DNA from 2 places in the Paenibacillus sp. SRL342 genome. Region 2 is predicted to be linked to the other one. Evidence: riboswitches for the same ligand, from Rfam matches in the RefSeq annotation. Region 2 holds a riboswitch; the other holds the start of a gene.

Region 1 (6,296 bases), 2.3 Mb from region 2:
GCCTGGTCAGAATTACTGACGATTGTAGGCTTGTGCGAAGAGTTGTCCTTCTCTTGGAAAGAACAATTTACACCGCATCAAGTGGAGTACCTTGAAGAACGTGTGATGTCCGCCAAAGTGCTTGATTTTTGGTTTGAGAAGAACGACAGCAAAGAGCACGCGCAGCGGTAACTTTCAGTCGGGACATAATTTCGAATGACATGACAGTCCAATACAGTCACGTGAGACCTAAATGACTTTTCATTTAGGTCTCTTTTTGTAAATAAATTTGAAATATAGGAGCCATGAATATGATTAGTGATACAGAATTGGACGCTCTGCGTCTGTCAGGTGAGAAAGTTAGAGTAGTACGGGACGAGCTGGAATCGAACGACGTGAAGGGGATTGTGGTTGCCTGGGATGGCGAGCAGGTACTTATCCGTCGTCAGAATCGACGTGTCGTTAAGCTGGACCGAGGTTACAGCTATCAGCTGTTCAGCGAGCCGCGCCAGAGTCCACTTAGTGAGTAACAGCTTATAATTATGGCAGAGCCATGAGCGTTAAATGTTTGGAATTACCATGATTTCTTGGCATAATTGACTCATTCGGGAGAGAAGATAGGTACAGTGAGGAAGATCTGTAACTATAGCCGAGAGGGTGTGCTACAAGCGATGACATTGATGAATGATAAAGTTCATGCCTACAAGGATCAGATTGGAGCATTAAGCGATGTACTGCCAGGTGTGGTGAAGTCATATCATGAGTTTACCGGAGAATGTTTCCAACCTGGCGTGATTGATGCGAAGACAAAACAGCTAATTGCGCTTGGGATTGGATTGTTTGCCAACAATGAGGTATGTACCTTCTACCATGTAGAAGAAGCCCGTGCTAAGGGTGCAACAGATCAGGAGATTATGGAGACCGTTGCGGTGGCCGGAGCTGTTGGAGGAGGACATGCACTGTCTCAGGGTGCGATGCGAGTGCAGAAGGCGCTGCATTAGTAAGTAATGCAACATACATTTTTAAGTACAAAAAAGGCATCCGGTTAATAACCGATGCCTTTTTGTATGTGAATTACATTTTACCCAACATTTTATCATACATAAACTGTCCAGTTACCCGACGTGCTGTTACATAGCGGTCATTAAAGTATGGATTCGATAACTTTGTGATGCTTACACCTTTACTGCTGGAGGCATGAGCGAATTGTCCGCCGCCGATATATACACCTGTATGTGAAATGCCTTTGCCTGTTGTATTAAAGAACACCAGATCACCTGTCCGAACATTGCTCTTGGATACAGGCGTACCTGCTTTGGCTTGCTGCTGAGAAGTACGTGGCAATTCAATGCTGTATTTGTTGAAAAGATATCTCATAAAACCAGAACAGTCGAAGCCGGCTACAGTTGTGCCACCCCATTTGTAAGGTATACCTGTCATGTTGTTCACTACGGAGTTGATACTGCTTGCCTCTGTGCTTGTTGCCCCGGATGTAAATAATACAGCTGCTCCAAAAATGGAGATAATCAGTTTTTTCAAAATCAATGTTCTCCCTTCGATGCCTACGGAGTTAGCTAAGGGTTCGGTAGAAGGTTCCCTATATTTCCTATGTATAAGAATAATTCACCCAAATTGGTTCCCCCGTTTTCAAACATGAAACTCGGCAATGAATAATTAAGTTTTTGTAACTATTTGAAACTATATTGCATAAATGCGTAATTGTCAAACCTATTTAAAACCCTTCGTAATACCTCAATGTTAGCGGAATTAAGGTTTTTATATGAAAGAAGGGATCAAGTTTGGGTATCATTCATGACAAAAACGTCATTATTGATTCGTTTAAGACGAATTTGGATAAATAAATAGGTTTGTCATGAGTTAAAAGAACTATCCCGTTATGTAGAATTAGAGAGATTATATTCATTAAGTTGCATATATTGACAAAAATCGATTTTTTGCATATTATCTGATTATCCAATCCACATATTGGATTAAAATTGATTTTATTATGTGATAAATACAAATAAAGGAGGTTTGGGGACGCGTATCATAGGTAAGTAAAAGTGGAAGATTTATAAAAACGAACATAGGAGAGTGTTACATTTGAAAGCGAAGAAAATAATTACTTTTGTCCTGGCATGCACGATGGTGTTCTCGGCAGTTGGAATGGCAGTTCTCCCTGTAGGGACGGTATCTGCTGCGGATGCATCGGGTACTACAGCGAGTATTTCTGATATTTTGAAGAACCAGCTGCCGGATGGAGGTTGGAGAAAAGATTATAAACAGACAAGTGGAGAGTGGGCGAAGTCCACGATCGACAACAAGGCTACATACTCAGAAATTAGAAGATTGGCGAAGGAATTTAAAAAGACGAATGATCCGCGTTACTCCACAGCTGCAATCAAAGGAATTAACTTTTTGATCAACATGCAGTATTCAAACGGCGGATGGCCACAAGTTTACCAAAGCTCCGGATATCACAAGCACATCACTTACAATGATGATGCCATGATTAATGTAATGATCATGTTGGATGAAGTAGCGACACGCAAAGGTGATTTCTCGTTTATCGACAGCACACTTGCTAACCGCAGTAAAAACTCAGTTGCCAAAGGTGTAGATGCAATTCTGAATACACAGGTTGTTTCAGGCGGTAAGCTGACAGCATGGGGACAACAACATGATTCCAGTTCTCTTAAACCGGCAAGCGCAAGAATCTATGAAGTACCATCACTGACGGCTGGAGAGAGTGTAACGATTGTTAAATTCCTGAAAACCAGACCTGCTACCGCTAAAATTACGGCATCCATTAAGGGAGCTGAAGCATGGTTTAACAAAGTGAAGATTACGGGTTACAAGTATGAAAGAGCAAACGGAGACAGCAAAATTATCGCTGATTCCAAAGCTGCACCGATCTGGGCTCGTTTCTACGAAGTGGGAACGGATAAACCGATCTTTATTGGTCGTGACGGGGTCGTTAAATACAAACTAAGTGATATTGATAAAGAAAGAAGAGGCGGTTATGCTTGGTACGGTAACTGGCCTTCCAAGCTGTAATTTGTATTATGTTTCCGTTATAATGAACCAAACTATTAGCAGTTAAAGGTAAAGCCCGAATCGAAATGGACGTCTGTTTCGATTCGGGCTTTATTGTAATTATTTTCATTGTTGACATGATAGATTCCACATGATATATTACTTCTTGTCGCCGATATTGATCACGGAGATACAATATGCGGTCGTGGCGGAATTGGCAGACGCGCACGGTTCAGGTCCGTGTGGGCTAACCCCCCGTGGAGGTTCGAGTCCTCTCGACCGCATCTAATAAAAATACTCCTTAAGTTAACGCTTAAGGAGTATTTTTTTGCATTTTTTGATATAACACTAACTTTAGACTCGAGTATCCAAGAGGTTAGTGCTTAGCTGCACGTTCAGCAAATGTCTTCCATCAGCCATACGGAACGTTTATTGTGCTGCGGTAACATTAACGCTATCAATATTCGGTCCTTCCGATCCAGTGGTAACCACTTTCAATGTATTGGTCCCCGTGTTCATGGGGACCTGTATTGTTTTTTCAACCCAAGTGGACCAGCTTCCCGTAGCTGGAAAGGGCTCGTTGCTGATGACTTTGGTTCCGTTCACAAAAATGTCGAGGTTCCGAGTGCCGCTTTCCAGCGCATAACGAAACTTTACGTTTTTGGTACTTGTTGTAGTGTTATTAATGCCGTTCCATTGAATGGTCGAACCAGTCATCGCATTGAAGTTAACATACCCGGAGCCAGTGTAACCGGGGTAGATTGTTTCAATGGCAGCTTCCGTAAGTGAGGTTCCGGTCTCTGCTTCATACGTAGTGCCACTGCCTGTATTCCCGCCGCTATTACCGCCAGTAACGTTGGCAACAAACGTTGTTACGCTCTGAGGTGGGAGCTGTGCCGTGAAGGCTCCATTGGATACAGTAAGCGGGGTTCCGCTTGCCAAGTTTCGACCGCTGTCTGTAATCCATGAGGACACAGTGGAGGCATTACCATTCTGCAGAACGAATTTTTGGCTTGTGGCTGAAGTTCCACGGTTAATTGCCACAACGACGACTTTGTTATCACCTTTATAGGCTGAGACAAATGTGTTCGTATCCGGATTTTTCGTTGCATCGACTCGCAGGTAGCCTGGACGAACGAATTTAGAGAAATGAGCCATATTATACCCGCGTTTGCTTATGGTACCGTCCTCTTTCATCGGACCATACTGTCTGCGGATGTACCACCACACATAGGCCTGGAAATCACCTTCTACCATGGCATTGTGCATGTGATAGGAAACGTCTAATGCTTCAGGCCAGCGGTCTGCTGAGTTGTTATCACTGTTTGGAACATACACCTCAGTCATCCACAGTTCTTTACCGGCTCCTTTTTGCTTAAAGAGAGGGTAGGCAAAATTCGAAATCTGTGTTCCATACGTATGCGCTCCCAGAATGTCCATGTTGGCAAGCGCCTGCGGATCATTCAGGATTGGGTCGGATATGTTCTTTAAGTACTGGAAGGATTCAGGCGCCATGACTTTGGTACCTTGAATGGACCCGGCATTTTCTTTCATGAATCGAAGGATCTCTTGTGGAGTCCACCAGGTCCAGTCATGAGCATAATCCGGTTCATTTTGCACAGAAATGGAATATAAATCTACGCCGTTATTTTTCATGTAGGTTACAAAGTCGTTCAGATGTTGCGCATAGGCGGCATATTTGTCGTATTTCAGGCGTTTGGCATTTGTGTCTCCATTGTGGTTGAACGTTTCAACCATGCTGCTTGGAGGATTCCATGGGGATGCGAATACGATAGCACCCTTTTCGATAGCCCGTTTGGCTGTGGCAACTTCACGGTACCAGTTATTAGAATCTGGATCGACGTAAATCCTGAGAATTGAGAAGCCTAACTGATTCTGATCATTACCAAAAGCAGTTTCACGTTGAGCGGGAGTCAGATCACCAATCCAGGCAGGAAGGTTAATGCCTCCAAAGCCCTTGATTAGCTGTTTTTCCGAGGACAAATTAATGTTGGCATCGCTGGCTGCTGACACATTTGTCGGGGTTAACATCAAAGGCAGAGCTGTTAAACAGGCCAAAAGAACATTAATCGTCTTTTTTAGTTTGAATTTCACTACTTTCATCCTCCTCGATAATAGTAAATGGTTACATAGAGAAACCGCGACCAGGGATAACAAACAAGAATAGCGGATTGTCTGGCATTTATTTTATGTAAACCCTTTCAAAACCTCCTTCCATAAATCATAGGAAAGAAATGCAGCACATAACCTCTTTCATTTGTTGATTCTACTAAATAATTCCTAAACTGAAAACCTGACAAATTACAGTATTTTTTCTAATTAATCTCTATTCTCTAACTGTTCAATGACAGTTTTTGTCTGAATGCAAAGGAGAAAACGGGAATGATGGGGATCTTCGCTTGAGACAGAGGTCTCCAATGGCGGGGATATTGTTATTAAGGAAGGCTTTGGCTTACATAATCCTCCCTTCATTATCAAACAATGAGATCACAGAAGTTACGGGGAGGAATCATGATGAAGGAACAGAGAAAGAATTATGGATTCATTGTAGGTATCATGGCATTTTTGATTGTGTTTTACGCAGGCATATCGGCAGGAGGGCCTACAGCGGCAGCTTCAGAGTCCCCATCGAATGACAAACGGTTAGCGATTATCATCGATGATGTTGGTAATGACATGAGGGGTACGGCAGAAATCCTGGCGATGCCAGTTAAATTAACGGTAGCGGTCATGCCTTTTTTGCCAACAACGAAGAAAGATGCGATAGCTGCACATGAAAAGGGGATGGATGTGATTGTGCATATGCCCATGGAACCCAAGAAAGGACGACCTGAATGGCTGGGCCCGGGTGCAATCACATCCAGTCTAACAGATGAAGAAGTCCGCTCACGCGTGGAGAAAGCGATTGATGATGTGCCCCACGCCATTGGCATGAACAATCATATGGGTTCCAAAATTACTTCGGACAAACGCATCATGTCCATTGTACTCGATGTATGCAAGGAGCGGGGCCTCTTCTTTGTAGACAGCCGTACGAACTTTCGCTCCGTGGTGGGGGAACTGGCCGTATCCAAAAATATGCCACCTGTAGGTAATGACATTTTCTTGGATGATCAAAACTCTAAGCAACACATTCGCAAACAACTGGATCTGGCTGCTCAGCGTGCGATCGATAAGAATATCTGTGTTGTCATTGGTCATGTCGGTCATTCGGGGATGAACACATCCGCAGTCATTCGTGAATCCGTCTCCCGTCTGCA
Region 2 (6,296 bases):
TTTTGATATCAAAACACTTTCTAAAAGAGCTATTTTTCATGATACAGTAATCTGCTTTAATGGGGAGTATATGTAGATCGACATAATTTTGTAAATGCAAGCAGGCAAAATGAGCGCAATTAGCAATATATAGATCAGAATATCCGTATCTCTTCTATATATTGTAGTTGTGAAGAAACAAACGTGATGATGTAATACACAGATTACCCAAAATGTTTTATGTACGAGTCATTAAATTATTGGAATTTACAAATTAAATTTACAAAAGAAGATAGTCGTTATTTCGACATGAAGGGAGATACAGACATGATGCTGTTCGACACACATACACATCTGGATGCACCACAATTCGACGAGGACCGCGAGGACATGATTCAGCGTGCTGTGGATGCAGGAGTTGGTCGCATGATCAACATTGGCTTTAACCGGGAGACGATTCCAACCACAATGAAACTCGCTGAAACATATGATTTTATATATGCAGCTGTAGGGTGGCATCCCGTAGATGCGATCACAATGCAGGAGGGCGATTTGGAGTGGATTGCATCTTTATGCAAGCATGAAAAAGTGGTTGCGATTGGTGAGATTGGATTGGATTATCACTGGGACACTTCACCAAAGGAAATACAGCATCGCGTATTACGACAACAAATTGCTTTGGCGCGTGAAGTGAAGATGCCGATTGTCATCCATAATCGGGATGCACATGAGGATATCATAAGAATTTTGCGTGAAGAGAAAGCGGGTGAGGTTGGTGGTGTGATGCACTCGTTCTCGGGCAGCTGGGAAACAGCAAAAAGTTGTCTCGATATGGGCTTCCATCTCTCCTTCGGAGGACCAATCACATTCAAAAATGCAAAGCAGCCCAAAGAGGTGCTGGAGAAGGTTCCTATGGACCGGTTTTTCATTGAAACAGATGCTCCATATTTGACACCTCACCCTTATCGTGGGAAGCGAAATGAGACAGCGCATGTACGTCTGGTTGCAGAGGCAGCTGCGGAAATTAAAGGCATTTCGGTGGAGGAAATTGCTGCAATAACAACCAAAAATGCCATGGAACGATTTGGAATTCGTTAAAAAAACGAGTAAATGAGGTGAAAAAGGCAGGTAAGCGGAGTTAATTTGCCCTTTGATCCAAATAAATCAAGAATATTACAATATTTTAACCAAATATTCAGAAAAACGTACTTGATCAACGCTTTACAACATGCATCAAAACAGGATATCATCTTTTCAGTGAATTGTTGTGCGGAAAATTGGACAGATGTTCGGGGGATGAACAAAGGGACACTTTCCGATGAAACAACATTACTTTCATGAATCAGTCTCGCTGAGTCTCCGTTAACGGAGAGCGGGGGAACCAATAGGGCTTAAACATCGGTGTATTTGGCCGATGCGCAACGTTCGCTGACCCAAAAGCAGCGAAGGGAACTGCGAAGCCGTATTTGATTTCTTCTTTGGGTCTCGGGGTGAATTCAAGGGCGTCCGCCATGAGCGGGTGACCCAAGATAGGGCGGCTCTCTTTCGCCCGAACCCGACAGCTAACCTCGCAAGCGGAAAAAGAGAGGTAACCTCGTGCATGAATTTCCGATATTCAAAATCATTCGGAAGCCACGAAAGAGTTCCTCTTACACTCTTTCTTTGGCTTTTTTGTTTTTGAATAAAAGAAATATTGTCATCATACGGTAGGTATTCAGGAGGATGACATCATGTTGCGAAGATTGATTCATGGTGCAGAACCGGATTATGTTGGTCCAATCTGTGTTCTGTAGAAAATTTGGTATAGTCACGTCAAAGACATCATGCATTACTTTAGACGGCGAGGCTATGAAGGAGGACGGAGAAGTGGGCACATTCCAACCAGAAGAGACCCATGAGTCACGATCATCCAGTAAGTCTTTCGCGTTGCGGTGGAAGCATGAGAACATGCGTCAAATGGCATTGATCGCGATTTTCTCAATTGCGCTTACAATCATGATCTTGTTAGTCGTTTACGGTCAGGCCGGGAAACAAATTTCGCTGGTTATTGATGGCAAAGCTCAGGTGGTAGAGACTCGTACAGGAATGCTTCAGGAAATGCTGGAGGAGCAGTCGATCACAGTCAGCCCTCACGATAAGGTATCCATGTCCATGAATGGGGCGATTACAGATGGAGACCGAATCGTTATTGAGCGGGCCGTTCCAGTTAACATTACGGCAGACGGAGACACCAAGACTCTGTATACAACCGATTCATCGGTGGAAGATGCAATTCAAAAATCAGGTATTCAAGTTGAAAGTAATGATAAAGTGTATCCGGCGCTCGGAACTGCGATCAAAGCGGAGATGAAGATCCGTGTAGTGCGCGTAACAAAGCGTACAGTGGAAGTAGAGCAACCGATCGCTTACAAAGTTATTAAAACGGCTGACCCTAGCTTGTACAAAGGGGATAACCGTGTCGTTGTAAACGGCAAAGAAGGCACACTTGTACAGCATATCGAAAAGGTATTTCAGGATGGAGAATTGGTCTCCAAAAAAATGGTCGGCAAATCTGTCGCGAATAATCGTGTAGATAAAGTGATCGCTGTCGGCACCAAAGCAAAACCGGTCGTGAAAGAACCTGAGATTCAGACTGTATCGGCTCAAACTTCAACAACCAAAAAGGCTACAACAACGAACTCGAAGAAAACATCTGCCTCGGGCAGCAAAGTGATTACTGTATCCGGGACTTCTTTTAAATACTCCAAAGTACTTAAAAATGTATCCATGACTGCCTACTCTTCCGAAGAGCCTGGCATTGGTACTAAAACAGCTTCCGGTACTCGTGTAACGGAAGGTCGCACCATTGCGGTTGATCCCAAAGTCATTCCAATTGGCTGGTGGGTATATATCGAAGGTCTGGGATTCCGTCGTGCGGAAGATACAGGCGGTGCCATTAAAGGCAACAAAATTGATGTATATTATGACAGTGTGAAGCATGCCCTGAATTTTGGACGTAAGAAAGGCAAGACGGTCTACGTGATCGGTCCGGTGAAGCCGGAAGCGAACTAAAATCGTTTTACTTTGAAATGGGAATGCTATAAAATAGTTGCATGAATGATTCATGCGGAATATGCGGCGGAGGAGTCTGAATTCAGTCTCCCCCGCCGTTTGGCAGAGAAGAGGATATTCCTCTTCTTTTTGCGTTAGAAAGGAAGAAATGGAACATGATAAAAGAAGTCATTGTGGTGGAAGGCCGTGACGATACGGTAGCTATCCGTCGGGCCGTTGAAGCCGATACAATAGAAACAGGTGGATCAGCAATCAACCAACGCATTCTGAAGCGGATTGCGCTTGCTCAGGAGAGACGGGGAGTCATTGTACTGACAGATCCGGATCATGCTGGCGAACGCATTCGTAAAATTATTGCGAATAAGGTGCCTGGCTGCAAACATGCCTTCATTCCGGAAGCCGATGCAACGCGTAAAGGGGACATTGGGGTGGAGAATGCCTCACCTGAAGCGATCCGTCATGCTCTGGCGCGCGTACATACTTCATACGAAGGTGCTCCGAGCCTGATCGATTGGGAGGACCTGATCGCGGCAGGACTTATCGTGCATCCGCAGGCTGCTGCACGTCGCATGGAGATGGGCAATCTGCTGGGCATCGGTTATTGTAACGGTAAGCAGTTCCACAAACGTCTCAGTGTATTTCAGATTACACGGGAAGAGTTCTCTACAGCATTAGCGCAAATTGAACGTGAAGGAATGTGAGCATATGAAGGATATGGAAGAGACGATAGAAATTGCAACGCCCAAGCGAACCAAAGAGATTATTCAAAGACACGGATTCTCATTCAAGAAAAGTCTGGGTCAGAACTTTCTGATCGATCAAAATATACTGAACAAAATTGTTAATGCAGCCGATTTGGACGAGTCCAAGGGCGCGTTAGAGATCGGGCCGGGTATTGGAGCCCTTACGGAGCGACTGGCTCGGGTAGCAGGTCCTGTCACAGCCGTAGAGATTGATCAGCGCTTGATCCCAATCCTGGGAGAAGTGATGCAGCCTTATTCGAATGTACGTGTTCATCATGGGGATGTGTTGAAGCTTGATCTGGCTGAGTTGTTTAATACGGATTTTGCATCCGTGGACAAAGTCAGTGTCGTGGCTAACCTGCCTTATTATGTAACGACTCCAATTATGATGAAACTGTTGGAAGAGAAGCTGCCGGTAGACAGTATTGTTGTCATGATCCAAAAAGAAGTGGCTGAACGCATGGCTGCTGCACCAGGATCAAAAGACTACGGCAGTCTGAGCATCGCAGTTCAGTACTACAGTATGCCGGAGCTTGTGTGTATTGTGCCGCCTACAGTCTTCATTCCGCAACCTAATGTGGAATCAGCTGTCATTAAGCTGAAAGTGCGTGAGAAACCACCAGTGGAGATTCCGGATGAAGCACACTACTTCGAAGTGGTACAGGCTTCTTTTGCCCAACGGAGAAAAACAATCTCAAACAACTTGAAGGCACGTTTCTTCACAAAGGAGAACCGGGAACAGGCAGACATTCTGCTGGAGCAGGCAGGTATTCAACCGTCCCGACGTGGAGAGACGTTGAGTCTGCAAGAGTATGCCACACTCAGCACCGTAATGTGGGAAGCAGGGGTACGTGCAGCACTGTAAAATTTGAATGAACCAAACCGGGTCTCTGCCCATACGATGGGGTAGAGGTGATTACGTTGATGAATATCGGAGACTTGGTCGTTCGGAAGTCATACGGCGGCGATGTGACTTTTCGGGTGGAAGGCCTCCAGTTGGATGCTGCGGTCATTAAAGGGACTGAGTTCCGGCTGATTGCCGATTCCCCGGTGGACGATTTGATACAGGTTCCCTACGAACCACAAAGCGCCAAGACCAGACAGGCGCATATTAAAGCACATCAGACCCTGTCCCGTCTGCAGCAGAATCGTATGGAACAGGCTGAGCGGAATCGGGAAGGTCTGGTACAGGATTGGTCTGCTCAGCAGGAACCGGCTTATTTTGAAATGCCTGGAAAGGTGCTTCATCTGGATGGAGATCCGAACTATTTGAAAAAAAGTATGGATCTCTATGAGCAACTTCGTGTGCCCGCAGAGGGACAATATGTCCATGAATCGGCAATGGCAGATACCCTATACCGTTTATTACCCAAAGTACGTCCGGATATCGTAGTCATTACGGGTCATGATGGGGTCCTAAAGACACGTCAGCCCTATGACTTATATAGTCTTGGTAGCTACAAGAACTCGCAAAATTTTGTGTCGGCCATTCAGGTGGCCCGACAATATGAACGCCATCTGGATGCACTGACTATTGTGGCAGGGGCCTGTCAGTCCCATTTTGAGGCACTGCTGCGCGCTGGAGCGAACTTTGCCAGTTCTCCAGGGAGAATTCTCATTCATGCACTTGATCCGGTCTATGTGGCAGCCAAGGCCTCCTTTACCTCTGTGCGGGATACGGTCAACATGAGTGATGTTCTGCACAATACCATCAGTGGCAGCCAGGGTGTGGGTGGTGTCGAGACACGGGGGAGTTATCGAGTAGGTCTGCCTGGACTGAATGATTTATCTACGTTAAAAGTGAACCCCTCGGCAGTCTGATGTAGGCCATTTAAAGTCCCAATTTGGGGCTTTTTTTGTTTGCAAAAAAATTCATTGACAACAACTTTTTGATGCTGATATAATAATTAGTTTTGATTTGACAATGACTGTAAAAACCGGTATAATGGACAAGAAAAGAGGTGGTCGTCGACAATGGCTAAAAACACGCTGTTGGATATCAAACGCAATCTCGATGCACATATTGGTCAGAAAATTATGTTGCGGGCTAATGGTGGCCGCCGTAAGACCATTGAGCGTACGGGTGTATTGGAAGAAACGTACCCTTCTGTTTTTATTGTTAAGCTTGATGAGGAGCAAGAAACCTTCAAGCGAGTTTCTTATAGTTATGCGGATATACTTACGGAGTCGGTGGAAGTCATGGTTTATGACCCGGGCAGCCAGACGCATAGCTCCTATATGGAGACGTAAGTATCGATTTACAGGCGATTCGCCCCACAAGGCGGATCGCTTTTTTGTTTTTTTAAAATCAATTCGCCCTCTAACGTAACCCATACATACTCAGGAATGAGCAAGGAACGGTCGCGGCATACTATATGGACAGGTAAAGAGTCAGTTTCTGAAGCAATGCAGGGAAACTGAATTTGGCCTGATGGCAAGATGTCCAAAACGTGAACGAACTCATCACATTATGAAGGATACTTTGGAGGAGGATGGTTTCATGAGTCGCAGAAGAAGAAGTGT

Evidence for each region. Region 2 has a riboswitch for cyclic di-AMP ahead of AC4E8D_RS00150 (resuscitation-promoting factor). Riboswitches for the same ligand answer to the same signal wherever they lie in the genome.
Region 1: it holds a riboswitch for cyclic di-AMP, as region 2 does, so the genes downstream of both, AC4E8D_RS10830 (C40 family peptidase) here and AC4E8D_RS00150 (resuscitation-promoting factor) in region 2, are expected to answer to the same signal.

Annotation. Positions count from the first base shown of each region.
Region 1 is NZ_OZ481790.1:2,333,898-2,340,193, forward strand. Features, by position in the region: gene AC4E8D_RS10815 (hypothetical protein) at 1-171, shown strand, start outside; gene AC4E8D_RS10820 (hypothetical protein) at 291-509, shown strand; gene AC4E8D_RS10825 (carboxymuconolactone decarboxylase family protein) at 651-980, shown strand; gene AC4E8D_RS10830 (C40 family peptidase) at 1,054-1,518, opposite strand; cyclic di-AMP (ydaO/yuaA leader) riboswitch at 1,524-1,655, opposite strand; gene pelA (pectate lyase) at 2,074-3,036, shown strand; tRNA gene AC4E8D_RS10840 (tRNA-Leu) at 3,215-3,299, shown strand; gene xynC (glucuronoarabinoxylan endo-1,4-beta-xylanase XynC) at 3,445-5,139, opposite strand; gene AC4E8D_RS10850 (divergent polysaccharide deacetylase family protein) at 5,593-6,296, shown strand, end outside.
Region 2 is NZ_OZ481790.1:31,234-37,529, forward strand. Features, by position in the region: gene AC4E8D_RS00145 (TatD family hydrolase) at 307-1,077, shown strand; cyclic di-AMP (ydaO/yuaA leader) riboswitch at 1,319-1,572, shown strand; gene AC4E8D_RS00150 (resuscitation-promoting factor) at 1,846-3,030, shown strand; gene rnmV (ribonuclease M5) at 3,186-3,731, shown strand; gene rsmA (16S rRNA (adenine(1518)-N(6)/adenine(1519)-N(6))-dimethyltransferase RsmA) at 3,736-4,638, shown strand; gene yabG (sporulation peptidase YabG) at 4,698-5,594, shown strand; gene veg (biofilm formation stimulator Veg) at 5,748-6,023, shown strand; gene AC4E8D_RS00175 (small, acid-soluble spore protein, alpha/beta type) at 6,274-6,296, shown strand, end outside.